One region of the Photobacterium sp. SP02 genome, then DNA from elsewhere that is predicted to be linked to it. Evidence: riboswitches for the same ligand, from Rfam matches in the RefSeq annotation. Region 1 holds a riboswitch; each other region holds the start of a gene.
What was found. A riboswitch is a leader RNA that binds a small molecule or an ion and turns the genes downstream of it on or off. The one in region 1 is predicted to bind thiamine pyrophosphate.

Region 2: linked by a shared signal. The riboswitch ahead of thiB (thiamine ABC transporter substrate binding subunit) and the one ahead of thiC (phosphomethylpyrimidine synthase ThiC) in region 1 are both predicted to bind thiamine pyrophosphate.
Region 3: linked by a shared signal. The riboswitch ahead of thiD (bifunctional hydroxymethylpyrimidine kinase/phosphomethylpyrimidine kinase) and the one ahead of thiC (phosphomethylpyrimidine synthase ThiC) in region 1 are both predicted to bind thiamine pyrophosphate.

Annotation. Positions count from the first base shown of each region.
Region 1 is NZ_JASJOJ010000040.1:28,928-39,461, forward strand. It holds gene P0Y67_RS15840 (LysR substrate-binding domain-containing protein) at 23-982, shown strand; gene P0Y67_RS15845 (aminopeptidase P family protein) at 1,106-2,893, shown strand; gene P0Y67_RS15850 (hypothetical protein) at 3,101-4,036, shown strand; gene thiH (2-iminoacetate synthase ThiH) at 4,103-5,224, opposite strand; gene P0Y67_RS15860 (thiazole synthase) at 5,234-6,004, opposite strand; gene thiS (sulfur carrier protein ThiS) at 6,006-6,215, opposite strand; gene P0Y67_RS15870 (HesA/MoeB/ThiF family protein) at 6,212-6,970, opposite strand; gene thiE (thiamine phosphate synthase) at 6,964-7,614, opposite strand; gene thiC (phosphomethylpyrimidine synthase ThiC) at 7,611-9,539, opposite strand; TPP riboswitch at 9,665-9,762, opposite strand; gene P0Y67_RS15885 (universal stress protein) at 9,823-10,263, opposite strand; gene crcB (fluoride efflux transporter CrcB) at 10,394-10,534, shown strand, end outside.
Region 2 is NZ_JASJOJ010000007.1:85,403-95,936, forward strand. It holds gene leuA (2-isopropylmalate synthase) at 1-928, shown strand, start outside; gene leuB (3-isopropylmalate dehydrogenase) at 931-2,022, shown strand; gene leuC (3-isopropylmalate dehydratase large subunit) at 2,049-3,488, shown strand; gene leuD (3-isopropylmalate dehydratase small subunit) at 3,506-4,108, shown strand; gene P0Y67_RS05150 (DUF547 domain-containing protein) at 4,239-5,039, shown strand; TPP riboswitch at 5,129-5,231, shown strand; gene thiB (thiamine ABC transporter substrate binding subunit) at 5,348-6,334, shown strand; gene thiP (thiamine/thiamine pyrophosphate ABC transporter permease ThiP) at 6,362-7,975, shown strand; gene thiQ (thiamine ABC transporter ATP-binding protein) at 7,991-8,704, shown strand; gene P0Y67_RS05170 (PhoH family protein) at 8,742-10,118, opposite strand; gene rapA (RNA polymerase-associated protein RapA) at 10,405-10,534, shown strand, end outside.
Region 3 is NZ_JASJOJ010000003.1:38,471-49,004, reverse strand. It holds gene P0Y67_RS02070 (ABC transporter ATP-binding protein) at 1-163, opposite strand, end outside; gene thiD (bifunctional hydroxymethylpyrimidine kinase/phosphomethylpyrimidine kinase) at 160-1,044, opposite strand; TPP riboswitch at 1,144-1,241, opposite strand; gene P0Y67_RS02060 (VOC family protein) at 1,434-1,784, shown strand; gene P0Y67_RS02055 (family 20 glycosylhydrolase) at 1,857-4,445, opposite strand; gene P0Y67_RS02050 (hypothetical protein) at 5,058-5,546, shown strand; gene P0Y67_RS02045 (hypothetical protein) at 5,853-6,494, opposite strand; gene P0Y67_RS02040 (hypothetical protein) at 6,734-7,195, opposite strand; gene P0Y67_RS02035 (DUF3450 domain-containing protein) at 7,446-8,210, shown strand; gene P0Y67_RS02030 (MotA/TolQ/ExbB proton channel family protein) at 8,212-9,546, shown strand; gene P0Y67_RS02025 (MotA/TolQ/ExbB proton channel family protein) at 9,546-10,094, shown strand; gene P0Y67_RS02020 (ExbD/TolR family protein) at 10,091-10,495, shown strand; gene P0Y67_RS02015 (energy transducer TonB) at 10,495-10,534, shown strand, end outside.

The DNA.
Region 1 (10,534 bases):
CTGCTCACCTAACGGACGAATTATGACTGTTGATAAATTAGCCCGCCTCGATCTCAACCTGCTGGTCTGCCTCCATGTCCTGCTGCAGGAATGCAGCGTGACCCGGGCAGCCCAGCGTTTGTTTCTCAGCCAGTCGGCGGTGAGCAAAAGTCTGGCCCGGCTGCGTGAGCAGTTCGATGATGCGCTGTTTGTCCGCAGTGCCCACGGCCTGCTGCCTACCCCGCGCGCCAAAGTGCTGCAACCGGTGCTGGAAAAACTGCTTCAGGATATTGAAAACCTGACCGAGCCGACTGAGTTTGTGCCGCAAAACAGCCACCGCCACTTCAAAATGTCGCTGGTAGAGAGTGCCTATCCGCTGTTAATGCCGCGTTTTCTCGGCGAAATCTTCAGTCAGGGCCCCAACATACTGCTCGATACCCACGCCTGGGAGCCGGACACCTTCGACAAGATGCTGCGCGGGGAAATCGACTTCGGCATTACCGGCAAGGATCTCAATCCGCACGACGCCCAGCTCACCCTGATGCCGCCCAAAGGGATCATTTTTCAGGAGCTTCACCGCGATACTCAGCGCTGTATCGTCCGCCCCGGCCACCCTGTGCTGGCGCTGGTTGAGCAGGGCGAATGGACTCAGGCCAATTATCTGCTGCAGCGCCATATCCAGGTGCGCTGCGGCCGCGATGACCGCTGGCTGCTGGACTACAAGCTGGCAGAACAAGGCCTGCAGCGCGACATCGCCATGTATGTGCCAGACTTTAATAGTGCCGCCAGCTTGTGTACCCATACGGATCTGATTTTTACGGCGCCGAGCCATTTTGCCGACTATGTCGCCGCTCAGCTCAATCTGGTGGTACTGCCGCTGCCGACCCCGCTGCCGGCAATGGCCTACACCCTGTTCTGGCCGCAGCATCAAGAGAATGATCCTGGCCATTGCTGGTTACGGCAGATAATCATTAACGGGTGCCGCGAATTGTCCAGTCGATAATTGCAGCCTCACTTTAAAAGCGCTACCGTTACCGGATCGGCCTGCTGCTGCCGTCAGGGTGACCAAGGGGCAGGTTTAGAGCATCCCCATTCGGATGACAACAACAGAAAGGAATATAGACTGATGCAATCAGTGATCTCACAACGCGTGGCACAGATTCGCCAGTGGCTGGAAGCGGAACAGCTTGACGCCCTGGTGATCCCGCATGAAGACGAATACCTGGGTGAATACATTCCCGAACACAACGAGCGCCTGCTGTGGGCCACCGGTTTTACCGGCTCGGCCGGCGCGGCGGTGATCGGCCGTGACAAAGCGGCCATGTTCGTCGATGGCCGCTATGTGGTTCAGGTTCGCAAGCAAGTGCCGGGCGATGTGTTTGAATACCGTCATCTGATTGAAGAGCCCCCGATGCACTGGGTGCAAGCGCATTTGCCGGCCGGCAGTAAAATCGCGGTTGATCCCCGGCTGCACAGCGGCGCCTGGCTGACACGCGTCCAGCAACATCTCGACAAAGATCAGCAGCTGGTGCTGATCAGCAACAACCCGATCGACGACCTGTGGCACGACCGTCCGGCCCCGACCTTGTCAGATGCCCGCCTGATGGGCCTGGATTATGTCGGCCAGAGCAGCAGCGAGAAGCGTGCTCAAATTGCGGCCAGCCTGCAGAAACAAAAAGCCGATGCCGTACTGCTGACCCAGCTCGACAGCATCGCCTGGCTGCTCAACGTGCGCGGCAGCGATGTGCACTGCCTGCCGGTACTGCTGTCAGCGGCAATTCTGCACCAGGACGCCAGCGTCGATTTCTTTATCGATCAAGCCCGCCTGCCTGCTGAGTTTGCGGCGCATGTCGGCGAAGGCGTTCGCGTTCAGGCCCCGGAAACCCTGAAAAATAGCCTGGCAGCCCTGAGCGGCAAGCGGGTGCTGCTTGATCCGGCCACCAGCAATGCCTGGTCCGGACAGACACTGCGTGACGCTGGCGCGGTCATCATTGAAGGTGCCGATCCCTGCATGCTGCCAAAAGCGGCGAAAAACGCCACTGAAGTGGCCGGCATGAAAGCCAGTCACATCCGCGATGGTGTTGCCGTGTCCAAATTCCTGGCCTGGGTCGACCGTCAGGTAGCGGCCGGCAACCTGCTGGACGAAGCGACACTGGCCGATCAGCTGTGGCAGTTCCGCATTCAAGACCCAAGCTGCACGGATGTCAGCTTTGACACCATTTCCGCAGCTGGCGGCAACGCGGCCATGTGTCACTACAACCACAACAACCAGCCTGAGCCGGGTGTCCTGCAAATGGACAATGTCTACCTGGTCGATTCAGGCGGCCAGTACCCGGACGGCACCACAGATATCACCCGCACCATCGCCATTGGTGAGCCGGATGCCGAAGTGAAGCAGACTTTTACCCTGGTGCTGAAAGGCCATATCGCGCTGGCAACCGCCCGTTTTCCCCGTGGCACGACAGGCTCTCAGCTTGATGCGCTGGCACGTCAGCATTTGTGGGCCCATGGTTTTGATTTCGACCACGGCACAGGCCACGGTGTCGGCCATTTCCTCAATGTGCATGAAGGGCCGCAGCGTATTTCAAAAGCACCGAATCCAACCGCACTGCTGCCGGGCATGGTACTGTCCAACGAACCGGGCTATTACCGCGCCGATGCATTTGGTATTCGCATCGAAAACCTGGAACTGGTGGTGGAAGTGGCAACCGAGGGTGACATGACAGTGCTGGGCTTCGAGTCGCTGACCCGTGCCCCGATTGACCGCCGCCTGGTGGATCTCAGCCTGCTGACCGAGACAGAACTCAACTGGCTGAACCGTTACCATCAAACCGTGTTCGAGGTGATCAGCCCATCACTGCAGGGTGAGGATCTGAGCTGGCTGCAGCAAGCCACGGCGCCGCTCAGCCGTTAACACTGAAATCTATTGATCTTCACACTCTCAGCCCGGCCATCTGTGCGCCGGGCTTTTTTATCACTGTCAGGCTCACACTTCAGTTAATCAAACACATAAAAGCCAGAACACTAGTAACAACCACCACTATTGATTGTTTTCACAACATAATAATGCCGTTAGCATCCCCGATGAAATTATACTCACTAGAATTCATAAGGTTATGCTATGAAAAAATATGTTCTCTATGCGTTAGGCTGCTTATCTTTTGCCGCCTTCGCCAATACTAACCCGCACCTGGAAAGCTATACCAAATCGGTCAGCCAGACCTTAAGCAAAGGCCAGCGTGTCAACTTTACCGTTAACTTTTCCCTGCCGCCTGCTGACCGACGCCATCTGGTCACGCTGGGTTTTGATAACAACCAACCCAACGCCATGGACTGTACAATCAGTATTTACAATGCCGCCAGCCAGCGACTGCATTATCTGGACTGTCGTCCGGGCTGGGGCGAAATACATTTTGATACACCCAATGAGTATTACCAGAATGGTTACCGCGCCGTTATCTCCCTCTATAACGCCGATTTCAGCAAGCCGAGCCAGCGCTTTGACGGTAACTTCCGCTTTAACTTTGGCGAAAGCAGCAGCATAGACAATGATCGCCTGCCTACCTGGTGGAAAAAAACCTATGAGGTTGTCGGGCTGGATGCCTATACCGACTATGATGGTGACGGTTTTACTCTGATGCAGGAATATTTCGGTAACAGCAAACCCAACGACGCCACCAGCTTCCCGGATCACGATCCGGTGATCGATTTTGATGAGACGCTGGCGGCAGGCACCTCAATCTATGCCGGTTTCGGCACGCCTGTGACCAAATGGCTGGAAATCACGCCTTACAACAATAAAAAAGTGAAGTCGCTGGAACTGATGGTCGATACCACAGCCAATGCGCGGAATCAGTCTGTCGTGGCCTTCTTCTACAACGAAAACAATGAACGGATTTACCCCACTTACCTGAAATATCCCTCCGGCAATTTGTCGGTCTTTTTTGATCAGCCAGTTGAAGTCCAGACGCTGAAAGTGGAGCTGACGGCCCGTCATTACTCGTCCGGTATCACCGCCCGCTATGACGCCAAAGTCAATGCGGTCTTTACCGAATAAATCAAAAAATCAGGCTGATGAATCCATCAGCCTGATTTTGTTATCAACATAAACCCGAGTACCGACTTACAGCGGCAGTCCGGAATACGCGTGATGCCAGTCTTTCCACACCACCTCAAAACCGTGTTGCTTCACCGCATCAGCAACCTCAGCTACGGCACGTTCATCACTGATCGCAAACTGCTCCAGCTCAGGCTCATCATCGGCATAGCCGCCAGGCTGGGTTTTGGAGCCCGCCGACATGCTGGTGATCCCTAATGGCAACACATTATCGCGAAAATGCGGCGATTCCCGGGTCGACATCGACAGCTCGACTTCAGGATTAAACAGCCGGTAAGCACAAATCAGCTGCACCAGCTGGCGGTCGCTCATCACTGATTTCGGCTCCAGGCCACCCGTGCAGGGCCGCAGGCGCGGGAAGGAAATCGAATAACGGCTCTGCCAGTAAGTGCGTTCGAGATAATCCAGATGACTGGCGGTAAAAAAGCAATCTGTGCGCCACTCTTCCAGGCCAATCAGGGCACCAATACCGATTTTGTCGATCCCGGCGCGTGCCAGCCGATCCGGCGTTGCCAACCTGTATTCAAAATCCATTTTATTGCCGCGCAGATGATGCTTGGCGTACGTCGGAGCACTGTAAGTTTCCTGATACACCATGACCGCATCCAGCCCCAGGGTTTTCAGCTCAGCATACTCGTGCTGATCCAGCGGCTGCACTTCCATCGACAGATAACTGAAGTGGCGTTTAATCGCCGGCACACATTCGCGGAAATAGGCCATGCCGACCTTGCGCTCATGCTCACCGGTGACCAACAGCACATTATCGAAGTTTAGTGCCTTGATCGCCGCACATTCCCGCTCAATCTCGTCAAGATTTAACGTCCGCCGCTTGATCTTGTTTTCCATGGTAAAGCCGCAATAGGTGCAGCTGTTGGCACAGAGGTTCGACAGGTACAAAGGGACATAAAACCCGATGGTCCGGCCAAAACGCTGCCGCGTCAGTACGGCCGACTGCTGCGCCATCTGCTCAAGATACGGCTCTGCCGCAGGCGAAATCAGTGCTTTGAAATCTTCCAGATCGCGCTTTCGTCTACTGAGTGCCCGCTCGACATCTGCAGCTGTTTTACTGTAGATAGACATCCGGACATCATCCCAGTCCAGCTGCCGCCATACATCCACATAACTCATGGCGTCTCCTTACGCGCTGGCGTCTAAAAACGCAGTTAACGGGCTGGACGCCACGGCATGGCTGACTTTACCGGCCAGGCCGGCTTCGTACGCCATCCGACCGCTCTCCACTGCCAGTTTAAAGGCCAGCCCCATCGCAACCGGATCCGCCGCTGCCGCAATCGCCGTATTGACCAGCACAGCATCAGCCCCCCGCTCCATGGCTTCAGCCGCATGTGACGGGGCGCCGATCCCGGCATCCACAATCACAGGCACCCGGGCCTGATCGATAATGATGTCGAGAAAATCCCGCGATGCCAGCCCTTTATTTGAACCTATCGGGGCGCCCAGCGGCATCACAGCGGCACAGCCCACTTCCTCCAGCCGTTTACATAACACAGGATCGGCATGGCAGTAGGGCAGCACAATGAAGCCTTGTTTGACCAGCGCTTCGGCTGCCGCCAGCGTTTCAATCGGATCCGGCATCAGGTATTTCGGGTCTGGATGGATTTCCAGTTTCAGCCAGTTGGTGCCCAGCGCTTCGCGGGCCAGCTGCGCGGCAAAGATCGCTTCTTTGGCATTCTTGGCCCCCGAGGTATTAGGCAGCAGGTTGACCCCTGCTTCGCGCAGCGGGGCAAGAATGTCGTCATCCCGGTTATCAATATCCACCCGTTTCAGTGCCATGGTCACCAGCTCAGAGCAGGATGCTAGAATTGACTGTGCCATTATGTCCCGGCCGGCATATTTTCCCGTACCGGTGAAAAGTCGGGATGAAAAGGTTTTATCGGCAATGGTCAGCATGTCAGCCTCCTGCTATGGCTTGAAACAAGGCGATTTCATCGCCGTCATTGAGTCGCTGATCGGCCCAGAACTCGCGGCCCAAAATGGCTTGATTGAGCGCAACGGCCGTCGCATCCAGCGGCATCGCCAGCTGCTCCAGCAGCTGTTGCAGCGAGCTTTGCGCCGCCAGCTGCATGGCTTTGTCGTTCACCAGAACGGTTATCGTGGTCATAAAGATTCCTTACTGCATACAGGACATTGAGGGTTGGCTGGCAAGGTAAACTGCTGCCATTGCAGGCTGAGGCCGTCGAACTGGCGGAACTGGCGGACACAGAGATCACCGCTGTCGGTGATAGCTTTCACCGCCTGCAGCGCCTGAAAGGTTCCCATAATGCCGACGACTGGCCCGGCAATACCTGTCTCACTGCAACTTTGCGGCGCTTGCATTTCCGCTTCAGGAAATAAGCAGTGGTAGCAAGGCCCCTGCTGTGCGCGAAAATCAAAGCTCATCAGTTGCCCCTGCCAGCGTATCGCTGCCGCCGAAATCAGCCGTTTTTCGTGTTCGAAGCAGGCCTGATTAATGGCATGACGACTGGCAAAGTTATCGGTGCAATCCAGCACCACGTCCGCCAGGCTGATTTCCATCGCCAGTTGCAGCTTGGCCAGCCTGGCCGTCACTGCGCGGGCACGGATCAGCGGATTGAGCGCTTTGACCTGCGCCACGGCGGCCTGCGCTTTGCTCTCACCCTGATTATCATCACGGTAGATAATCTGGCGCTGCAGGTTGGAACGCTCGACACGGTCGCCATCGGCAATCACCAGGCTGCCAACCCCCGCCGCCGCCAGATATAAGGCCGCCGGGGCGCCAAGCCCGCCAGCGCCGATAATCAGTACTCTGGCCTGTTGCAGGGCCTGCTGGCCCTGCTCACCGATTTCCGGTAGCTGCACCTGACGCTGATAGCGCAAAAAAGACTCGTCTGTCAGCATGGCTCCCTCACCAGCTTGTCGGCAAATCCCGCCAGTGCCTGCTCAAGATCCGCAGCGGCTGTCACGGCGCGCACTACAGCGACACAGGACACCCCGGTCTGCCAGACATCCGCAACATTGCTGAGATCAATACCGCCAATGGCAACAGTCGGGTAACGGCCGGCCACAGTGTCCAGGTGCTCTTTTAACTGGGCGATCCCCTGCGGCGGGGTTGGCATGTCTTTGGTCGGGGTCGGGAAAATATGGCCGATCGCCACATAGCTGGGTGCCAGGGCCAGACCGCGTTGCAACTCAGCCGCCGTTCGGGTCGATACCCCCAGACGGATATTCGCCTGACGCAACGCATCGAGATCCGCGATAGCCAGATCTTCCTGTCCCAGATGCACACCATAAGCACCGTGCCTGAGCGCCAGCTGCCAGTAGTCGTTAATAAACACCTGGGCGTTGTGCTCCCGGCCCAGACGAATCGCTTCAATAATCTGCGCTTCCAGCTCAGGATGGGCCGGATCTTTGATCCGCAGCTGAACGGATTTCACCCCCAGCGGCAGCAACCTGGCAATCCAGCGGACATCATCAACCACAGGATAGAGCGGCCCGATGCCGCCCTCCATCACAGGAAATGACTGTTGCATCACACCACTCATGCCTGTTCTTCCTCGTGAGTTTTAGCCTTGTGGTAGAGCTCGCTGCCCTTGTCACGAAATTCCTCCGCTTTCTGGCGCATACCTTCCAGCGGATCATCGAGCATGTGAATCACCTGGGCATCTTCTTGCGCTTTAGCGTAGTCCCGCACTTCCTGGGAGATCTTCATGGAACAGAATTTCGGTCCGCACATAGAGCAGAAGTGGGCCACTTTGCCCGATTCCTGCGGCAAGGTTTCATCATGGAAAGCGCGCGCGGTATCCGGGTCCAGCCCCAGATTGAACTGATCTTCCCAGCGGAATTCGAAACGGGCTTTAGACAGGGCATTATCACGCACCTGTGCGCCAGGATGGCCTTTGGCTAAATCAGCGGCGTGGGCACACAGCTTGTAGGTGATCAGACCGGTTTTGACATCGTCTTTGTTCGGCAGACCTAAATGCTCTTTCGGCGTGACATAGCACAGCATGGCGCAGCCAAACCAGCCAATCATCGCCGCGCCTATACCTGAGGTAATGTGATCATAGCCCGGAGCAATGTCGGTGGTCAGCGGGCCTAAGGTATAAAAAGGGGCTTCATGGCAGTGCTTGAGCTGCTCATCCATGTTCTCTTTGATCAGGTGCATCGGGACATGTCCCGGGCCTTCAATCATCACCTGGACATCGTACTCCCAGGCTACCTTGGTCAGTTCACCTAAAGTCCGCAGCTCACTGAACTGGGCTTCATCATTGGCATCAGCGACCGAGCCGGGACGCAACCCGTCACCCAGCGACAGGGAAATATCGTATTGGGCACAGATCTCGCAAATCTCGCGGAAATGCTCATAGAGAAAGCTTTCTTTGTGGTGCGCCAGGCACCATTTCGCCATGATAGAACCACCGCGGGAAACAATCCCGGTTACCCGCTTGGCGGTCATAGGGACAAAGCGCAGCAGCACACCGGCGTGGATGGTAAAATAGTCGACGCCCTGCTCGGCTTGCTCCAGCAAGGTGTCGCGGAAGACTTCCCAGGTCAGGTTCTCGGCAACACCGTTCACCTTCTCCAGCGCCTGATACATAGGGACAGTCCCGATGGGCACCGGGCTGTTGCGGATGATCCATTCGCGGGTTTCATGAATATTTCGGCCCGTCGACAAATCCATCACGGTATCGCCGCCCCAGCGGGTCGACCACACCAGTTTTTCCACTTCTTCTTCGATTGAAGAGCTCACGGCCGAGTTACCAATATTGGCATTCACTTTCACCAGGAAGTTGCGGCCAATGATCATCGGCTCGGATTCCGGGTGGTTGATGTTTGACGGAATAATCGCGCGGCCTTCAGCCACTTCCCGGCGCACAAACTCGGCTGTGATATCTTTGGGCAGATTGGCACCGAAGCTGTGTCCCGGATGCTGCTGGTTTAGCACCTCATCACGGTATTGAGCACGGCCCATGTTTTCCCGGATCGCAATATATTCCATTTCCGGGGTGATAATGCCCTGCCGGGCATAGTGCATCTGAGTCACACATTGGCCAGCTTGAGCACGGCGTACACGGGCTCGGTGGGCAAAACGCAGCTCTTCAAGTGTGTCGTCGGCCAGACGCTCTTTGGTATAGGCGGAGCTCAGCTCATCCAGCAGTTCGGTATCGCCGCGCTCCTCGATCCAGCTTTCACGCAGTGTCGGCAACCCGCTATAGATATCAATGGATTGATCAGGATCGGTATAAAAGCCTGAGGTGTCATAAACGCGAATCGGTTCATTAGGCTCAAAGATAGGATTGTTTTTATCGCCGCCGACCAGGGAATCGGCCTGAGCGATTTCACGCATGCCGACACGGATATCATCCCGGCTGCCGGTGACATAGACTTTACGTGAATTGGGATAGGCTTGGGTGGTGAGTGAATCAATGAATTGTTTCGCTTCCAGTCTCGCTTGCTTGCGACTCGACATAGCAATTTCCTTTTTCAAAGTTAGGGAAGTTGCTTGACGGATGGGCGCGTAAACAAGAGGCGGACACATGTAGGGCGTGTCGCATCGTCTGATACAGCAGCAGTACGCTAAAGGTACAGCTAGGCAGAAGATTTTCTCTTGTTCCCTTCGCAGATACTAATCTGATCAGGTTCAACGGATCCCGCAATGCGGTCTCAGCCAGTTGGCACTCCGACAAGTTTCAGTCAAAGAGTATAAGGAAGCATCACCCGCTCAGCAAGTCGTCTTTTTCATCCCCACACCACTACAGCGTTTTCTGCTGGCAGATCAGCACATCACACTTCAGGTGCTGCGCCAGCTCATAACGTATATCACCCAGCCAATGCATTCCGGGTTTGTAGTTACCTGTGACCACTAAATCGGCTTTAATCGCCTTTCCAAGCGCAATCAGATGCTTGGCAACATCGCCATCGGCCAGATGGATAGCCGCAACCGGACGTGGTGAATGCTTTGCCAGATCAGACAACTGAGCCATTCTTTTCAGCTCCTGCTCATTATGTGCCTCGTCGAGCTGTAAATCGATATCCAGAAAGCTGACATTCCCTACACCAGGCTCCACATAGGCCAGATGCAGATCCGCATTGTTTTGCTCTGCAATCACACCTGCTTTTGCAACCAACTGTTTTACATTCAAATCATCCGGGTTGATTGCCAGTAAAATGGTATGGTACATACCCATAAGCATCTCTACTCCTGCTAGGATTAGTGCACAATGTAGACCTTCATGTGAAAAAGCACGTCGCTTTGTGGTATCAGGCTTTAACCCTGTCTTTTCACCATAGCATGTAATGATTCTGTCACCATCTGGGCTTTCTATGAACCAACTGATTATTCTGGGCTATGTGGCCATTGGCGGGGCGGTCGGCGCCTGTTCACGCTACCTGATTGCTGAACTTTCGGTGCTTTTATTGGGCAAGGGGTTCCCGTACGGGACACTGGCTGTCAACATCATCGGC
Region 2 (10,534 bases), on a different contig from region 1:
CATGTCGGTCGCCAACTCCATGGCCGCCATTCAGGCCGGTGCCCGCCAGGTAGAGGGAACGATTAACGGGATTGGCGAGCGTGCCGGTAACTGTGCGCTGGAAGAGATCGCTATGATCATCAAAACCCGCGCCGAGCTGCTGGGTGTCAGCACCAATATCAAGCACGAAGAAATTTCCCGCACCAGCAAGATGGTCAGCCAGCTGTGCAACATGCCGATTCAGTCCAATAAAGCCATTGTCGGTGCCAATGCCTTCAGCCACTCGTCGGGTATCCACCAGGACGGCGTACTGAAGAACAAGAACACGTACGAGATCATGACACCGGAGTCTATCGGCCTGAAGAACCAGGCGCTGAACCTGACCAGCCGCTCCGGCCGCGCGGCCGTCAAGAGCCACATGGACAGCATGGGTTACAACGACAACGAGTACAACCTGGACACCCTGTACGCCGACTTCCTGAAGCTGGCCGACCGCAAAGGCCAGGTGTTCGATTACGATCTGGAAGCCCTGATGTACTTCGCCAACATGCGCGAGGAAGACGATTACTTCAAGCTGAACTACCTGAGCGTCCAGTCAGGCAGCGTCATGGCCACCACCAGCATCAAGCTGCAGTGCGGTGAGGAAGAGAAATGTGAAGCGGCGGTCGGTAATGGTCCGGTCGATGCGCTGTACCAGTGTATCTACCGCTTAACCGGCTATGAGATCGCCCTGGATAAGTTTGACCTGACCGCCAAAGGCGAAGGGGAAGACGGCCTGGGTCAGGCGGATATCATTGCCAATTACAAAGGCCGTAAATACCACGGTACCGGTCTGGCAACCGACATTGTTGAAGCGTCCGGACAAGCTTTGCTGCATGTAATCAACAGCATTCACCGCGCCGAGCAAATTGCAGAAATTAAACAGAAAACAAAAATGGAGACAGTATAACCATGGCAGGTCAACGCTATAAAATTGCCGTGTTATCCGGCGACGGGATTGGTCCGGAAGTCATGCGTCAGGCACACAAAGTGCTGGACGCCATTGAAGCCCGTTTTGGCTTCACCCTGGACCGTGAAGAATATGATGTGGGTGGTATTGCCATCGACAATCACGGCTCGCCGTTACCGGACCACACCCTGAAAGGCTGTGAAGCTGCCGATGCTGTGCTGTTCGGCTCGGTGGGCGGCCCGAAATGGGAACACCTGCCCGCCAATGAACAACCGGAACGCGGTGCACTGCTGCCGCTGCGCAAACACTTCCAGCTGTTCTGTAACCTGCGTCCGGCGCAGATCCACAATGGTCTGGAAGCCTTTTCTCCGTTGCGTGCCGACATCTCAGAGCGTGGTTTTGACATAGTAGTGGTGCGTGAGCTGACCGGCGGCATCTACTTCGGTCAGCCAAAAGGCCGCGAAGGGGAAGGCGCGATGGAAAAGGCCTATGATACCGAGATCTATCATCGCTATGAAATCGAGCGTATCGCCCGTATCGCCTTTGAATCGGCCCGCCTGCGCCGCAAGAAAGTCTGTTCTATCGACAAAGCGAACGTACTGCAAAGCTCGATTCTGTGGCGCGAAGTGGTGGAAGGTATCGCCAAAGATTACCCGGATGTCGAGCTGAGCCATATGTATATCGACAACGCTACCATGCAGCTGATCAAAGATCCGTCGCAGTTTGACGTCATGCTGTGTTCCAACATCTTCGGTGACATTATCTCCGACGAATGCGCCATGATCACCGGCTCTATGGGCATGCTGCCTTCGGCCAGCCTGAACCAGGACAAGTTCGGTATGTATGAGCCGGCAGGCGGTTCTGCGCCGGATATCGCCGGTAAAAACATCGCCAACCCGGTGGCACAAATCCTGTCTGCCGCCCTGATGCTGCGCTACAGTCTGGAACAAGAAGAAGCGGCACGCACCATTGAGCAAGCCGTCTCCCAGGCACTGGAAGCCGGTGAGCTGACCGCCGATCTGGCCGGCAGCCGCCCAGCCCTGTCTACCGACGCCATGGGCGATAAAATCGCCGCCTACATCCGCCAGGCGTAAGCCGAACGACGAGGAGCAAACGAGCAATGTCAAACACAACACACACAGCCAAAACGCTGTACGAAAAAGTCTATGATGCCCACGTCGTGGTGGCCGCCGAAGGTGAAAACCCGATCCTGTATATCGACCGTCATCTGGTGCACGAAGTGACCTCACCGCAGGCCTTTGACGGTTTGCGAGAGAAAGGCCGTCAGGTTCGCCAGACCGGCAAAACCTTCGCCACTATGGACCACAACGTCTCAACGCAGACCAAAGACATCAATGCGTCGGGCGAGATGGCCCGTATCCAGATGGAAACCCTGGCCAAGAACTGTAAAGATTTCGGCGTCACCCTGTATGATCTGAACCATAAATACCAGGGCATAGTCCATGTCATGGGGCCTGAGCTGGGTATTACCCTGCCGGGCATGACTATCGTGTGTGGCGATTCCCACACCGCCACCCATGGGGCGTTCGGCGCGCTGGCCTTCGGTATCGGGACGTCTGAGGTTGAGCACGTACTGGCCACCCAGACCCTGAAACAAGCCCGCGCCAAAACCATGAAGATTGAAGTCAGAGGCAAAGTCGCCCCTGGCATCACAGCCAAAGACATCATTCTGGCGATCATCGGCAAAACCACAGCCGCCGGCGGTACCGGCTATGTAGTGGAATTCTGTGGTGAAGCTATCACGGATCTCAGCATGGAAGGCCGGATGACGGTCTGTAACATGGCCATCGAACTGGGTGCCAAAGCGGGCCTGATCGCACCGGATCAGACCACCTTTGATTACATCCAGGGCCGTAACTTTGCCCCGACCGGCGCCGAGTTTGAAGCTGCCGTTGCATACTGGCAGACACTGAAATCCGATGCTGATGCTCAGTTTGACCACGTGGTGACCCTGGAGGCTAAAGACATCAAACCCCAGGTCACCTGGGGCACCAACCCGGGTCAGGTGATTGCCATTGATGAGCCGATTCCGGCACCGGACAGCTTCAGCGATGCGGTTGAACGTTCTTCTGCTGCTAAAGCGCTGGCTTACATGGGTCTGGAAGCGGGTAAAAAACTGGCCGATTTCCCGATAGATAAAGTCTTCATCGGTTCTTGCACCAACTCGCGCATTGAAGATATGCGAGCTGCCGCTGCGGTCGCCAAAGGCCGCAAAGTGGCTCCCAATGTTCAGGCGCTGGTAGTGCCCGGCTCTGAGCAGGTCAAAGCGCAGGCCGAGCAGGAAGGGCTGGACAAGATCTTCATCGAAGCCGGTTTTGAATGGCGCCTGCCGGGCTGCTCTATGTGTCTGGCGATGAACAACGACCGCTTAGGTCCGGGAGAGCGCTGCGCTTCGACCAGTAACCGTAACTTTGAAGGCCGTCAGGGCCGTGATGGCCGTACTCATCTGGTCAGCCCGGCGATGGCCGCCGCCGCTGCCTGTGCCGGCCACTTCGTCGACATCCGCGAGCTGGACAAAGCCACAGTCGCCACCGCCTAATTTAAGAGGGAACAAGCATGGCAGGAATCAAACAACACACAGGACTGGTGGTGCCGCTGGATGCCGCGAACGTCGACACTGACGCCATCATTCCAAAGCAGTTTTTGCAGAAAGTGAACCGTACCGGTTTCGGTAAGCACCTGTTTCACGACTGGCGTTTTCTCGATGACGCCGGCGAGCAGCCTAATCCTGAGTTCGTCCTGAACCACCCGCGCTTTCAGGGCGCCAGTATCCTGCTGGCCCGTGAAAACTTCGGCTGCGGCTCATCACGCGAGCACGCGCCCTGGGCACTGGCTGACTACGGTATCAAAATCATCATTGCGCCGAGCTTTGCCGATATTTTCTATGGCAACGCGATCAACAATCAGATGGTGCCGGTACGGCTGACAGATGCTGAAGTCGATGAGATCTTCCAGTTTGTCGACACCAACCAGGGCGCCGAAGTGACTGTGGATCTGGTAAGCATGACGGTCAGCGCCAACGGCAAGACCTACAGCTTCGAGATTGACGAGTTCCGCCGCCACTGCCTGCTGAACGGTCTGGACAACATCGGCCTGACCCTGCAGCACGAAGATAAAATCGCTGAGTATGAAAGTAAGATTCCGGCTTTTCTGGCCTGATCTATACTGTCATTGCTGACTGGCTCAGACACCCTGCTCCGGCAGGGTGTTTTGTTTAGCGCCCGCCATCAGAAAGAAACGCCCCCGGTTTCGGTCTGTTGAATATCAATCTTTTTACAGAGGTGTTCACATGTATCCGTTACGCCAACCCCTGACCGTCCTGCTCCTGATGATGCTACTCAGCCTGTCTTCAGCGACACTGGCCGCCCCCAAAGCCGATCTCTGGCCTTTGTGGCAAGCCAGTAACCCGGGCAGTAGCGCGAAAGTTGACCACGCCATCTGGCAGGGCCTGCTCAACGACTATCTGCTGGTCGCCCCCAAGCAGACCCGCTTTCGTTATGCCGCGGTCAGCCCGCAGGATAAAGCCGCTCTGACACGTTATCTGGACCAACTCGCCGCGCTGGACCCGCGCCGCTATAACCGCAATGAGCAGTTTGCCTACTGGGTGAACCTGTATAACGCCCTGACAGTTAAAGTGATTCTGGACAACTATCCGGTCAGCTCGATCACCAAACTCGGCGGCATGTTCAGCTTCGGTCCCTGGGATGAAAAGCTGATCACCATCAGCGGACAAAAACTGTCGCTCAATGATATTGAACACAGGATCCTGCGCCCTATCTGGCAGGACGAGCGTATTCACTATGTGGTGAACTGTGCCAGCTTGGGCTGCCCGGATCTGCTCCCTGAGGTCATGCAGGCCGATAAACTGAACGAACAGCTCGACCAAGCTGCCAAACGCTTTATCAACAGCGATAAAGGGGTTGATGTGCGCGGCCAGAGCGTCCGCCTGTCGTCGATTTATGACTGGTATCAGAGTGATTTCGGTACTCTGGCTGAACTGCAAAAGCATCTGAACACTTACCTCAATCGGCCGGTGACGCTGGTATCGCCCAGTTACGATTACGACTGGCGGCTCAATGAGATCAAATAGCCTCGCCTGACAAGTTAACTTGCAGCTCAGGATTCACAGCCGGCCGCAATTGTGGCTGGCAACCTGTGCCGGCCGCGTTTACAATGAGAGCCGTTCTCATGGGGAGTCTTAGGGCTGAGATCGTACTGCGTACGGGACCCATTGAACCTGAACCAGATCATGCTGGCGGAGGAATTGAGAAAAACTGAGAGACAAGAAAGCACACCTTTACCCCTTTCGTGCCTTCCCGGGGAGATTCTCCCTCTCACTCAACCCCGCGCCTTGAAGAAATCGGAATTCCCTGTCTTACAGGAACTCAGGAGCGCTTTGTGAAACACCTACTGATAACCTTACCCCTGCTGGCTGCCGCCACGTCTGCCGCCGCCGCTCAACCGACCTTGACCGTTTACACCTACAGCTCTTTTACCGCGGACTGGGGACCGGGTCCGGCCATCGAAACCGCGTTTGAGAAACAGTGCGGCTGCGATCTGCAGTTTGTCGCCCTGGACGATGGTGTGTCGATCCTCAACCGTGTCCGACTGGAAGGCAAAAGCAGCAAAGCCGATCTGCTGTTAGGGCTGGATAACAACCTGATGACGGAAGCCAAAAAAACCGGCCTGCTGACCACTCACCAGGTGGATACGGCGGCGGTCACCCTTCCGGGCGGCTGGCAGGATGACACCTTTGTCCCTTTCGATTACGGTTACTTCGCCTTCATTTACGACAGCAAGAAACTGAATAACCCGCCAGAGAGCCTGAAAGCGCTGGTTGAGCGCGACGATCTGACGATGATTTATCAGGATCCCCGCACCTCAACGCCGGGACAGGGTCTGATGCTGTGGGTGAAATCTGTCTATGGCGACCAAGCCGCCGCGGCCTGGCAGCAACTGGCGAAAAAAACCGTGACTGTGACCAAAGGCTGGTCAGAGGCCTACAACATGTTCCTCAACGGCGAGACCGATCTGGTGCTCTCTTACACCACCTCACCGGCCTACCACCTGATTGCCGAGAACGAAGACAAGTACAAAGCCGCCAACTTCAGCGAAGGCCACTATATGCAGGTGGAAGTTGCCGCCAAGCTCAAAAACAGCCGCAACAGTGAGCTGGCCGAGCAGTTCCTTACCTTCATCCTGACGCCGGGCTTCCAGTCACACATTCCAACGGGCAACTGGATGTATCCGGTCACCGCCCAGGAACTGCCTGAAGGGTTCAGCACCCTGACCCTGCCTGCCAAGTCGCTGGAATTTTCCGCCGATGAAGTCGCGAAAGAGCGTAAAAGCTGGATTCGCGAGTGGCAGACGGCCCTGACCCAGTAATGCACCTGTAATGCAATAGGACAGACCTTGTTACTCTCCCGTTCCAGCCTGCCCGGCCTGTTAAGCGCCGGGCTGATACTGCTTGTGGTCGGCGGGGCGCTCAGCGCGCTGCTGAGTCAGGCCACCGAACTGCAACCGCTCAGCTTGTGGCAGGATCCTTACCTGCGTCATGTCACGGCCTTCAGCTTTCAACAGGCCCTGTTATCGACCCTGCTCAGTGTGATTCCGGCGATCCCTGTCGCTTACGCTCTGTCGCGGCGCCGTTTTCCGGGCCGGACTGTGTTGCTCAGATTGTTTGCCATGACGGTGGTGCTGCCGGTACTGGTGGCGGTGTTTGGTCTGCTGGCTATCTATGGTAACAGCGGTTTGCTGGCCCAAGCACTGGCCAGGCTGGACATGACCCTGCCGTTCAGCATTTACGGTCTCAACGGCATTCTTCTCGCCCATGTCTTTCTCAACCTGCCGCTGGCGAGCCGTTTACTGCTGCAAAGCCTGGAAAGCATTCCGGCCGAACAGCATCAGCTCGCCGCTCATCTGGGCATGAAAGGCTGGCCACTGTTCCGGCTGGTTGCCTGGCCGCGGCTGCGTCAGCAGTTGCCTCAGGTCGCCGGGCTGGTGTTCATGCTGTGCTTTACCAGCTTTGCGGTGATTATGTCGCTCGGTGGCGGCCCGAAAGCCACCACGATCGAGCTGGCTATCTATCAGGCGCTGAGATACGACTTTGATTTAGCCGCCGGTGCCATGCTGGCGTTATGGCAGATGCTGCTGTGCTGCTCGCTGGTGCTGTTCAGCCAGCGCTTTGCCAAACCGCTGTCCACGCTCAGCGGCCGGGTTCGCCAGGGGCATCCGAATTACCTCGACAGCGGCTCGGCCAGAGTGTGGGACGGATGCTGGATTGGCTTGGTGCTGCTGTTAGTTCTGCCGCCTATGCTGGCAGTACTGAGCGCCGGGCTCAATGCCCAGCTGCCGCAGCTGCTGAGCACCCCCGCCCTGTGGCAGGCGATCAGCCATTCATTGCAAATCGCGCTGCTGGCCTGCCTGCTGGCACTGATCAGCGGGATCGCCATCCTCTGTGCCAGCCGTTACTGGCGGCTGCAGCGCTACCGCCTCTCTGCCGACGGGCTGGAGCTGATTGGCACCATTATTCTGGTCACACCCGGGCTGGTGATCAGCACAGGTCTGTTTTTGCTGCTGCGCGAATTCACCGACGTCTTCGCCTCGGCCTTCTGGGTGGTCGTGGCCGTCAATGCCCTGATGGCACTGCCTTATGTCATCAAAACCCTGAGCCAGCCGATGCTGCATCTCGCGCAGCAATACAACCCGCTGTGCCAGAGTTTGGGCATGCGCGGCCTGCCGCGCCTGTATCTGGTGGAATGGCGGGCACTGCGCAAACCTATGGCCCAGGCGATGGCGATCAGCTTCGTGTTGTCGCTGGGTGATCTGGGTGCCATTGCGCTGTTCGGCAGCCAGGATTTTCAGACCCTGCCCCTGTACCTGTTCCAGCTGATGGACAGCTATCAGATGGATGCCGCCGCCGTTGCCGCTCTGCTGCTGCTCTTGCTCAGCCTGGGCATTTTCACTGTGGTGGAAAGCCTGCTATTGTCCCGGTCTCCCTCGTCTGCCCGCACTGCTAACGGATAACTTATGACTTCACCTATGCTCTCTTTGTCGCAACTGAGCCATTGTTACCGTCACCATAATCAGGCGCCGATGCAGCTCAGCTTTGATCTGTCGGTCGCGCCGGGAGATATTCTGGCGGTGATCGGCCCCAGCGGGGCGGGCAAAAGTACCCTGCTGGCGATGATCGCCGGTTTTCTCAAGCCGGACAGCGGAGAGCTGAGGATCAACGGTGACGTGATCGACAGGCAGAATCCGGCCGAGCGGCCGCTGTCGATCCTGTTTCAGGATCACAACCTGTTTCCTCATCTGAGCGTGTTTGACAATATTGCCCTGGGAATCCATCCCGGACTGCGCCTCAGCGCGGCTGACAAAGCATCAGTCAAAGACGCGGCAGAACGGGTCGGCATTGGCCGTTATCTGGATCGCTTGCCAGAGCTGTTATCCGGCGGTCAGAAACAGCGGGTGGCTGTGGCACGCTGTCTGGTCAGGCACCGTCCTCTGCTGTTGCTCGATGAGCCGTTTTCCGCGCTGGATCCGGCGCTGCGACAAGAAATGCTGGATCTGATCGCCAGTCTGGCCAAGGAAGCCGGGATCACTGTGCTGATGATCACCCACAGTCCGGACGATGCGCTGAAAATTGCTGATCACTGTGCCTTTGTCGAGCAGGGGGAAATCCGGGTATGCGGCCCCACCCAGCAAGTGCTGGGGGAGCCGGAAGATGAAAGATTAAGGAAGTACCTCGGGCGATGAATGCTTAAGATCCGCTCAGCGGATCCCGCCCAGTGAATTACAGATTTTCTTCAGCAAATTCCGCCAGACGGCTGCGCACCACACCATTGAGGTAGATATTGGCGCTGCCCTCGAAATTCTTAAATCGTTCAACGATATAGGTTAAGCCTGATGTCACAGGCGACAGGTAAGTGGAATCGATCTGCGCCAGGTTACCGGAACAAACCAGCTTAGTGCCTTCACCACAGCGGGTGATGATGGTCTTGATTTGTGAAGCCGTGAGGTTCTGACACTCATCCAGCAACACGAAAGCGTTCTGGATAGAGCGGCCGCGCATAAAGTTAATCGATTTGAACTGGATATTGGCTTTTTCGAAGATATATTTCATCGAACCGTCAGTGCAGACATCGTGCTTATGCAAGGCCTCCATGGTGTCTGTCACTGCCGCCAGCCAGGGCATCATTTTCTCTTCTTCCGTACCCGGCAGGAAACCGATAGATTCAGCAATGTCCGGGGTATTGCGGGTGACAATGATCTTGTCGTACATGCCTTTTTCTATCACCAGCTCCAGTGCGGCAGCCATCGCGAGGATCGTCTTACCACACCCGGCCGGACCGGTCAGGATCACCAGATCGATATCAGGATCGAGCAGCGCGTCCATCGCCATGCCCTGATAGATGTTCTTCGGATGAATGCCCCATGCCTGGCGGTGCATCAGGCGCTCATGCCCCAGATCTTTCAGGGTGACCATTTCCCCGTCCAGACTCTGGATCCGGGCCGCGAAATCGGTATCTTCATCAATCAGGTACTGGTTGACGAAGGGCGATTCAAACAGCTCTTGCGGCAGCGTATGCAAGGTCGAGCGGCCGCGTTTTTCAGAATGGCACTCACCCACACGCTCCCAGAAACTGGCCGGATAGCGGTGGAACCCTTTGGTCAGCAGGCTGACGTCATCAATCAGCTGATCTGACCGGTAATCATCAACGTAAAACACCCCGGCGCCTTTGGCACGCAGGCGCATATTGATGTCTTTAGTGATCAGCACCACCTTGCGCGGCGCATAATGATTCTGGAGGTAGAGCACCCCGTTGAGAATCCGGTTGTCACCGGCCTTGTCGGCAAAGGCATGCACAGTCTCGTGAATTTCGTAATCGGCGAAAATCGCGATACGGCCTTTGTGATCACCTTGCTCGGTCAGGGGGATCCCGGCTGAGATTTGTTCCGGTGTGGCATCGTGGAAGATATCTTCGAGGGCGCGGATAGCAACACGGGCATCGCGGGCAACGTCGCGTTTGCTGTCTTTGATCCGGTCGAGCTCTTCCAGGACCGTCATGGGAATCACTACGTCGTGCTCTTTGAAAGAGTAGATGGCGAGGGGTTCATGTAACAGGATGTTGGTATCAAGTACAAAGACTTTCCTATCAGCATCGTCCATAGACGTCTCCTTGTTCACCTGAAATAGCCATTGGCAAAGGCTATCATTAATAAGCCTAAACCCGCTTTTCATTAATGACCGCAAAAAATGAAAATATTGTGACAATTTTCTCACTTGGTGGGTCCATCACTTAGCCCGTGACCTGGCTCCCATCATGCAGTACCATTAGCCCCTTTTTTGCCGGCGCCATTTGTGGCTTACACTTAATTTCAGTGTAGTTGATATATTCATCGTCGCCGGGATCCAATTCTCCTTGATTTCAAATATTTAGAAGGTTTTGTCCACTATGCCATTTGCTTTGGGTCAACGCTGGATCAGTGACACGGAAAGTGATTTAGGGTTAGGAACTGTGGTCGCCATGGATGCGCGTACTGTCACCCTTATGTTTGCCGCCAGCGAAGAGAATCGCGTGTATG
Region 3 (10,534 bases), on a different contig from region 1:
AGCCACTCCGCCCAAGAATGCAATGCCATTCTCCGGCCTGAAGTGTTAAATCCAGCTGACTGAATAAAGGGGCAGCTTGACCTGAAAAGGACAATGTCAGCTGTTTTACGCTGACACCTAAACAATGAGGCTGAGTGTCGGGCGAGGGCTTCACTGTATTCATCGTTTATTCCTTGACGGATGAAGTGCGTAGAAGTGATGGACTGGCCCGTGTCCCTGACCAATGCGGAGCTGATCGGCATGGCACAGTGCTTGGGTTAGGTACTCTTTACCTTTATGGACAGCCTCAGAGAGGGGGCAGCCTTGTGCTAGGTAGGAGGCGATCGCGGCGGATAAAGTGCACCCTGTTCCATGGGTGTTTCGGGTGGCGATGCGCTTGGCAGAAATAGTGATGGTGTCACTGTTTGTGATCAGATAATCGGTACTGAATGTGTCCTGTTCCCAGTGTCCGCCTTTGAGCAATACAGCATTGCTGCTGATGGTTTTGAGTTGCTCGATAAGCCATTCTTTATTGGTATGCTGCAGGGCTGATGGATCGATATGCCGGCCAGTGGAGCGGGTGAGTGTGACAGCTTCTGGCAGGTTGGGGGTTATCAGAGTGGCTAAAGGGATCAGTTCATTTTTGAGGGTACTGATCGCGTCTTCTTCCAGTAAAAGATCCCCGCTGGTGGCTACCATGACAGGATCCAGAACGATAAATTCAGGCTGGTACTGGCGAAGTTTCTTTGCGACGGCCTGGATGATGCCAGCATCGCTCAGCATACCTATTTTGACGGCCCGGATGTCGAGATCACTGAAAACGGCATCCAATTGCTGTTCAACGAATGCCGGGCTGACAGGAAAGATGCCGGATACACCCAGTGTATTTTGCGCCGTCAGTGCAGTAATAACGGAGCAGGCATAGCCACCTGTTGCGGAAATCGCTTTAATGTCTGCCTGAATGCCCGCACCGCCGCCGCTGTCTGAACCGGCAATGGTCAGTGTAATCGGAGTACGAGCAGGGCTATCTGACTGAGAAGGTTTGGTTATTGTGGACGTGTTCATCGGCATCCCTTGCTATCAAAATCATCGCTTGATTACGCAGGGGTGACGAACAGTCGCCGGATTACACTTCGGAGCATCCTGGTCAGGATGAGAAGGTGACAGGCAATTCTGCTAGTTCCCTACGCCAGTATTAACTGGATCAGGTTCAACGGGTCCCACAGTGTGGTCTCAGCCTTACGGCTCCCCGACTAACGTATCTCTAAATCTGATGCGATGTGCTGAAGCTTGACACTTAAGCACTTTTTCGCGCTGGCCATTCTAACCTTGTTGTTTCTCAGAAAGCAAAAGAATTACACCAATTTGATGACTGACAAGTTGACAGATGCAAACTCAGCTAAGATTTCGTTGTAGATTATGTATGTTGAATCAGCCATTAAGGAGCAGAGCCAGTGAAAAAGCACCATCAAATCAACTATGTTGAATTTCCCGCCAGTCATATACCCAAGACCAAGGCATTTTTTGAGCGCGTTTTTGGCTGGTCATTCATGGATTATGGTGATGAATATGCCGCATTTTCAGAACAGGGGCTGGATGGAGGATTTTATGCCGCGCCGTTGTCTTCTCAGGTTGAGAAAGGCAGCGCGCTGATTGTGATTTACAGCGACAATTTAGAAGCCACCGAACAGGCGGTGATCGCCGCGGGCGGGGTGATTGTGAAGCCGATTTTTTCATTTCCGGGCGGCAGACGTTTTCACTTCACTGAGCCAAGCGGTAATGAACTGGCGGTATGGTCGGAATAAGATTAGGGTCAGAGCGTCAGCATTAAATGAAACAGAGCTCCCGCAGGAGCTCTGTAAGTCGGTTGTATGGTCTTAGTTAACCGTTGTTACCCGGCTGGTTCGCTGACCTGAAACGGTTCTCAGCTGGACACCTGCCGCGACAGCGGGTGGGTTGAGATGGTCGTACGACTGCCAGCTCGTGCCCTGATCCGTTGAGTACTCAATAGTCAGGCCAGGGAAAGTCGAATTGGCTTGAAGTACACCATTCTCAATAACACCGCCTGGAACCGGCAGGTTAAACGCGATACCGGCTTGCTCCAGTTTGGGCAGCACTTTCTGACCCAGCAGATTGGCGAACTGGTTGTAATCGGCGTTACGTCCGGTTTCATCCAGCGCAATGCCTGCGTTGTCATTGGCTTCCCATGTTGCAGTGTGCCAGGCACGTTCAGCCAGACCCAGTACGCGAGGGAAGATCATCCCTTCAAACTGGTCTTCGGTACGGACTGTTTCGGCCCAGAGCGATCCCTGAAGGCCCAGAACATTCTCCGGTTTGAGCAGCTTTTTCACGCCAGCTAATGCGACCACTTCTGCTTTGGTAATCGGTGCACCGGCACGGGTGAAGTCAGCATTGGCGAAGACGTCGTCTGGCATGAAACCAAAGGTTTTACGGGTGTCGGTAAAACGTGGCGCCCAGTAGTAGCCACGCTCGTTTGGATCGGGCTCATACGGGTGGTCAAAGTACAGGTGGCTCGCATGGTTATAGACGACTTTATAGTCGTTATTGGCCAGATTATATGCCCTATCTGCAACGCCCCATTCCCAGATATTTTGCCATGCGTTGCCCCACAGCTGGTTGTTTGCCATTTGTGAGCGTGGGTAAACCTGACCATCGTGCATCAGCCCGTCTTCCCAGCCAGCCATATCCAGACCATAGTTGGCAGTTATCACAGAAATACGTTCGACAAAGTAACGGCTCAGATCCGATACGCTGTTGACACCATCAGTATTATTGGCAATGAAATCCAGACAGGCCAGGGAGTTAATCCATGCACCTGCAATTTCGTCACCGCCGAAGTGGAACGTTTTGAGTGGCTGAACGCCCTGATGCAGGTTGACGAGGCCGCTAACCACTGCATCAACAAAGTTATAAGACGATTCCATACACACATTGATGGCGTTGTCTGTGAACATCTGAACCGACAGATACTGAGTGGTATCGTTAAAATCGGTCAGGAGGTATTTGTTCGCTTCTGCCATGTTCCCCTGAGCCGCGTAGTGATCATAGCGGGCTTCCATCGCCTTGATTGCGGCGTGTGCATGGCCGGGAATGTCGATCTCAGGCACGACTTCAATATTGAGGGCAGCGGCATGGCTAAGAATGTCCTGATAGTCCGTGGCAGTGTAATAGCCGTTGGATTCAGGTGAACCATCCGGGCCTGCACCCAGGAAAGGTAAAATACAGGCTTTCTCTTCCGGATCATGGCAGCGTGTTGCGCCAACATCTGTCAGTTCAGGCAGACCTGGAATTTCTATGCGCCAGCCTTCGTCGTCAGCCAGACGCAGATGGAGTTTGTTTAGCTTGAATGCGGCCATTTGATCAAGCAGCTGGATAATCGCATCTTTAGTTCGGAAATTTCGGACGGCATCGACGGAAAAACCACGGTAAGCAAAGCGGGGTGCATCGGTGATCTGCACCTCAGGGACTTTATTACCCTCGACTAATTGCAATAAAGACTGGGAAGCATACAGTGCGCCTGCTGCATCCGCTGCCCCTATGGTGATGATCTCGTTAGCGGCGTCGACGTTAAGGCTGTAAGCCTCTTCCCATTTTTGTACGCTATTGATGTTGACCTGGCTCCAGCCCATATTGATACGTTTTTGCGTTGTGGGCGACCAGGGCACAGCGGTTACACCTAACTGATTGGCCAGGAACATGGCCTGATCTTCGTAACCATTGCCGTAGACGATAACCCAGGTTGAATCCAGTGTGACATCACCGGCGCCGAGCGTCATTTCGGCTGGAGTAGGAATAACACCGCTGGCATTGTTGATGACATTGAGATCAGCATTACGCTGGTATCTGTCTTGTGCGGTAAAAGGATCGTAGAAGTCGGTTATGGCAGCACTGCCATAACGTTTCCATTGCTGTGGCGTTGAAAAATCAGCCACGAATGGGAGTTCTTCTGATGGCTTGGTAGGTACCAGACCATTCACACGGTTACTGGTACTGGTGATCAGCGACGTGATGGTCTGACCCTGATCTTCAGACACAAAATACCAGTTCGGCATCACGTCCGTTTTTGCTACCTGCCAGTTTGCAGCGTCAAACTCAATGGCAAGCGACTGTCCAGGAGCCAGAGGGACAAAGTTTGCGGTTGGCTCGATCTTGAACATATCACCATTGACATGGCTGATTTTCACCTGGTCGGTTAAGACACTTTCAACCATACGGATATGGCTGAAGTAAATTGACCAACCCGTCGCTGGTAATGTTTTACTGCTTTGGTTTGTGAAATCGATTTTAGCGCGGAAAGTGACCCAGTCATCCTGAGTGTTATCCAAAACGGTGTAAGTCACATCCAACCCCTGACCAAGCTGGTCCAGGTCTGCAGCAGGAATAGCCATCGCAGGTGCAGCAAAGACAGCTGACAATGCAAGTGCTAATACTGACGTTTTTATCATCTTAGGTTCCTTTTTTTGATGAGCGAAATAAACAATTTCAGCCTAACCATAAGATCTGACTGATAAAAATATCAATAGTAGTTAATTCAAAAAAATATAGTAAAACTGGCAGTGATGCCTAACAAAGCATACTTATTGTGCATAAAATGAACAATTGTTCGTGATGGAGATTGTAATTTAAGCGAAGCGGGAAACATTGACTGTTTCGGCAGGGCATTTCTGGCAGTGGAGATGACAGTGTGATTAGTGGTTATTGCGCGCTATAAAATATTGAACACTCTTATCAAGCCGATGAGAGATGCATTCAGCAAAGTTATCATTCCGACATATGAAGTGGGGCAAATTTTCTGCAAAATCATAGTGGTATTCGGGGATGTTTAACGGTTTTAATGCTTAACAAACTGTGTTGCATGTTCATTTCATCATGGCACTAGCAACATGCGGTTAATAAAAGCGACAACTTACAGGTAACATTTAAATCCATTCAGGTAACAAATCAGTCGCCTTGTAAAAATGGCAGCCAGCTATCAGTTTCGCGATTACAAGTGGATTTCCGCTCATCTGTAGAAGATACTCTCCCGGCAACAACCTGATACGACAAAGGATAATAAAATGACAAGAGCAGCAGTACTTTTATGCTCATTACTGGCCCTGGCTGGTTGTGATGAAGAGACAATTGAAAATTTGGTTGAGGGTAAGGTCGAAGTTTTTACGATTCATAGTGCCAGCACGACAAACCTGACCGGTGTGCCTGATGGTTACCACACATGGGCAGAGCTGCAAGATCTCAATGTAGATTTACCTGCGAATGCACCTTTTGGCACTCGTGATGATCTGGTCAATGCTGTTGGAGATGTGACTGACTCCGGTTGTGCAAAAATTCCGGAAACATCGGGAGTCTGTTTTAAAGAAGGCGATACATCCAGCTGCCTTCCCACTGAACTTACAGAGATTGGCCTGAAGACGTATAAAATTGATTTAAGCAGTATTGAAGATGCAATCAATGCCGGTTTCTACCCAACAGCGGTGCAGTATCTTGATCAATTTGGTCTGAACTCGAATTTGAGCATTGAAGATGCAGAATGCTCAGCAATTGAATAAACCTAATTGCGGATAATGAACACGAAGGCCAGACACGACGTCTGGCCTTTTTGTACCAGTTTGGTTTGAAAGGATGCACTGTAAATACTTGATGTTTAAATTTCGAGTCGTTATCCACAAAAGCTGTGCATAACTCTGTGGGAAATGGCCAGACCCCAGAACCTGTATCGTCTTGGCCAATGTCAAGCATTCAATGTGGGATTTTTGTGGTAATTTTTTGTCCTGTACATGAGCAAGATTTTACAAGTAATCCATTGTATTTAAAGAAAATAATTATTTTAAAGGGAAAGAGGTCGCAAGTAAGGCTCAGCTTTCAGGCCCGGACAGCGGTTGCAATTTTAACAGCTGAGAATGGCTTACTTTTAAAGTTGCAGTGTTGAAATGTTTTCCGGAGAGTTCGGGGTGACGCTCGTAAAAAAAGTTACGGTCTCTTTCTATCGCATAGCTATGTGTCAGATAACCCCTTCCGTTGGGATAATTAGTGTTCCAGAGTGAGCTTCTGGACACTTTACTGCTGGCAATAAACTCACCCAGGTAAGTGACTTCACCTGGCTGGATAGAAAACGTTAAGTCCAGCCGTTTATCGGTTTGGGTGTGGACAGTTTTTCGGCCGTCAGTGCCAATAAAGGTAATGGTATGAAGCAGATAGTCTCCTGACGGCAATGGCACAGAAAACAAAGAGCTTGCCGTAGTAGGGCTGCGAAAATCACTGGAATCATTGCTGTTAGACACAGTGATATCTTGCTCTGTGTCGGCTCGACTAAAATACAGTGTTGTTTTTAAGTTTTCACCTGTAGACGGCCAGATAGTCGATGCGCCAATGCTACCCACTAAAAAACCGGTATCCGGTGGTTCGGTAGATTGTAAGTTTTCAGGAATAGATACCAGTACGCCCTTGCTACATCCAGCCAGGGACAAACCGATCAGACTGTAAACCAAAGGCTTCATGCTTTATTCCTTCCTATTAATCGTTAACAGTTGATAAATATCTAAAAACTAGCCTATACGCAGATGCAGGCAAGCTGAGCCGCAAAGCACATTTATGCCACACAACGCACAAAATCTCATGGGTTAACGTTAAAAAGTCAGGTGAATAATAAAACTTTGAGCATTAGCTCAAAGTTTTATTGAATATTCACTGAACAGGGAAAGGAGAGATCGGCACCAGAGCAGGCCAACTCGTCATATTATTTGGCAGCGATAACGTTTTTGAACTTGCTTGCTTTACTGAAGAGATAGTCAACATCTGGCGGAAAGTCTTTATTAGACTTTGCGTGGTTCATCATGTCGAAGACAGTAAACTCTGTGAGTATCGCAAACTGATAGGAAGTGAAGTCGCCATTTGCCTGTAACGTCGGGTCGTAATACACATCCCCTGAACGAATGATCGCATGATCGACGATCGGATCTTCACAGCGAAATCCAAGCACGTAGCGCTCTCCCTTGCCATAAATGACATTCATGTAAGAGTTATAGAAACATTCGTTTTCTTGGGTTGTGCAAGTTTCTAATAACTCTGGGGTCATCGCTGAAACCGTCACGATTCTGATCCCTTCCGGGCGGAAGCCTAAGTCAGACAGTTGTTGTTGAATCGATTCAATGGAGAGATTGGACACTTTACTTTCCGAATAACTGATAATCCGGCGCATTATATCTTCCCCGTTTCTTCAGGTCACTGTCTTCGATTCGTATTGTCCTTAATGCGTGATTCGGCCTGATCTGAGCCGTGCTGCTATGGGATTAGCGGAAGCAAAATTTCCGGATTTTATAGTTTAAATGAGATTTGTTTTCAACTAAGATGTGTGACCAGTCACTCAGCTTAATGAGTAATTGACTAGTTATGGGAAGTTGGCTCAATGGCTTGCTTTTTGAACAGATGCTTAAGGTAACTGCTCCAAGATGAACATGATGAAATCCAGTCTGACCGTGATTGCACTCGGTCTGAGCATAAATGCGGGGGCCAATACACTTGATGCGGCCCGCAATATTGAGAGCAAAATCAATCAGTCTGCCGAACAAAGCCAGAATAAGATTGATAAAAGTGCAGATACAACGCTGTCAATGAAGGCTGAAATTGAAGCCCTTCAGGAAGAAGTGAAAAACCTCGTTGTCTATCGGGATCATCTGGCTCGCCTGGTTGATAGTCAGGAATCAGAAAAAAGCAGCTTAAGTGAACAGATTTCAGGCATCAAAGAAACTCGCCAGGGTGTGGTGCCATTGATGTATAAGATGATAGATGGCCTGAAATCCGTGGTAGAAGATGATAAGCCAATCAAACGTGATCAACGGTTGGCACGGATTGCCAAACTGGAGTTCATGATGGCTCAGGCCGATATCAGTGATGCCGAAAAGTATCGCCGCATTCTGGAGGCTTACCAGATTGAAATGGACTACGGTACTAAGCTGGGTGTCTATCAGGGTAAATTGGCCCTGAGTGCCACAGAAAATATTGAAGCCGATCTGCTGTATCTCGGGCGTGTGGCTTTCGTGGCGCGAAGCCTTGACGGTCAGCGCTACTGGGCCTGGAATGACGGTGCGCATCAATGGCAATCATTAGAGCCTCAGGCTGGTACTGAGCTGGATAAAGCCTTTGCAATGGCGTCGAAACAAATCGCCCCCGGTCTGATTTCTCTTCCTGTGTCTGTCAATCTGGAGGCTAACTGATATGAAGTTTAAAACGTTAGCACTCGCACTTACCCTGGTTTCAGTATCGACTTCCGTTCTGGCTGTTGATGGCCTGGTGGAAAAGACCCGGCAGGATCAAAAATCCGAGCAAGCCCACAATCAAGCCCGCGAAGCCGGGTTTAAGCAAACAGAAGCAGAGATACGTGCACAAAAAGATGCGCTGTTGGCAAAGCGTGAATCGCTGAATACAGAGATCGATAACCTGAGCAGTACTTTTAGTACAAATGAAAAATCGCTGGCTCAACTGGAAGAAGAGTTAAGGCTTGAGTCTGGCAGCTTGGGCGAATTGTTTGGCGTAGTACGCCAGACCGCAAAAGACTTGCAGGCGGAGCTGGAAACGTCAGTCACCAGCGCTGATCGTCATCAGTATACCGCTGTTGTGAACGATATCGTTGATGCTAAGGCATTACCTTCGCTTAAGCAGCTGAACGGGCTGTGGCAGGGGATGAACGAGCAAATCACGGCCAGCTCGGAAATGCGAAAAGTGTCTGTCTCTTATATTAACGGAGAAGGGTATCAATCCACTGTCGATGCTTACCGTCTTGGCAGCATTGGTTTGATTGGCGAGCAGGGGTATCTGGCCTGGAATGGTCTTCGCCAAGTGGCAACACCGTATTTGAAGCAGCCAGAAAATGGTCCGGTAGCCAGTCAGATAGCATCGTTGCAGCAAGCAGGTTTGCAAATGGCTGTTGTTGACCCGTCTCGCGGCAAAATGCTGGAGCAGTTGGCGCATGCGCCCTCCCTGGCAGAACGTCTGTCCCAAGGCGGGGTGGTGGGTAAAATTATTCTTGGACTGCTGGCGATCGGCGGCATCATCGCCTTGTACCGCGGCTGCAAATTGATCTGGATCCGCCAACAAATTAATGCCCAGCTGAAGAAACCGGAAAACCCAGGCAATAATCCACTTGGTCGTGTTCTGAGTGTTTACGACACCGATCAAAAACGCTCTGTTGAAGCGTTGGAATTGCGACTGCTGGAAACCATTGTTGATGAACAGCAAGGGCTGGAACGTGGTTTATCCATGCTGAAACTTCTCGCGGCGCTGGCCCCTATGCTGGGCCTGCTGGGAACAGTAACCGGTATGATTGAAACCTTCCAGGTGATTACTCAGTTTGGTAATGGCGATCCTAAAGTGATGGCGGGAGGGATATCCATGGCACTGGTGACAACCGTATTGGGCCTGATATCAGCAATGCCTTTGCTGCTTGCACATAATCTGCTGAGCGCGCAGGCAGATGCGATCCGCAGCATTCTTGAGAAGCAGGGGATCAGTCTTGTCGCAGCAGAAGCTGAGAAAACGGGAAGCACTGCGTAATGGATCTGACACTGTTCGGTAGCGAATTTGCCGAAACCTGGTGGATCTCCCTGCAGCAGTTCATGCAACAGGGAGGACAGATACTGTGGTGGCTGGCCGTTGTGGTGTTGTTCTCCTGGTTGCTGGTCGCTGAACGCCTGCTGTATCTGGCGTTCACCTATCCCAAGCAAAAGCAGCAGTGGCTGGCAATGTGGTACGCCAGAGAAGATCAAACCTCCTGGTATGCCCATGCCATACGGGCCGGCTGGCTCAGTGAAGCGCATCTTGCCTTATCTCAGAATCTGAATGTGATTAAAGTCCTGGTGGCAATTTGTCCGATGCTGGGACTGCTGGGAACAGTGACCGGCATGATTTCAGTATTTGATGTGATGGCCAACCAGGGCAGCAGTCAGCCAAAACTGATGGCTTCGGGTATCTCGCTCGCTACCTTGCCAACAATGGCGGGTATGGTTGCCGCACTGGCAGGCATGTTTATTCATGCTCGTCTTGCAAAAGCGTGCAAGATGCGTGAACAAAAACTAGAAAAATTGATGAGGAGTCAACGATGAGGTTAAGTCGCCCATCTGTCGCTCGGGAAGAAGCTCAGATTGATCTGACTTCTATGCTGGATATCGTGTTTATCATGTTGATTTTTTTCATCGTGACCAGCTCTTTTGTTCGTGAGTCCGGCGTTGAAGTGAATCGTCCCCAAGCCAGTAATGTGGTCAGTCAGAAAGATGCCGGCATCTTTGTGGCGATCACTTCGGCAAATGATGTGTATATCGATAAGCGTGTTGTTGATGTTGAACGCGTACAGGCAACACTGGAAACCTTGCTGCTGGATCAGCCTGATGCCTCTCTGGTTATTCAGGCTGATGAGCACGCTTACAGCGGTACTGTGGTAAAAGTTATGGATGCAGCCAAAGGTGCCGGAGTCAAAAATATTGCCTTGGCGGCGGAGAAACGCTGATGTTCAGGCTCATAGTAGCCGCTCCGTTAGCACTGCTGA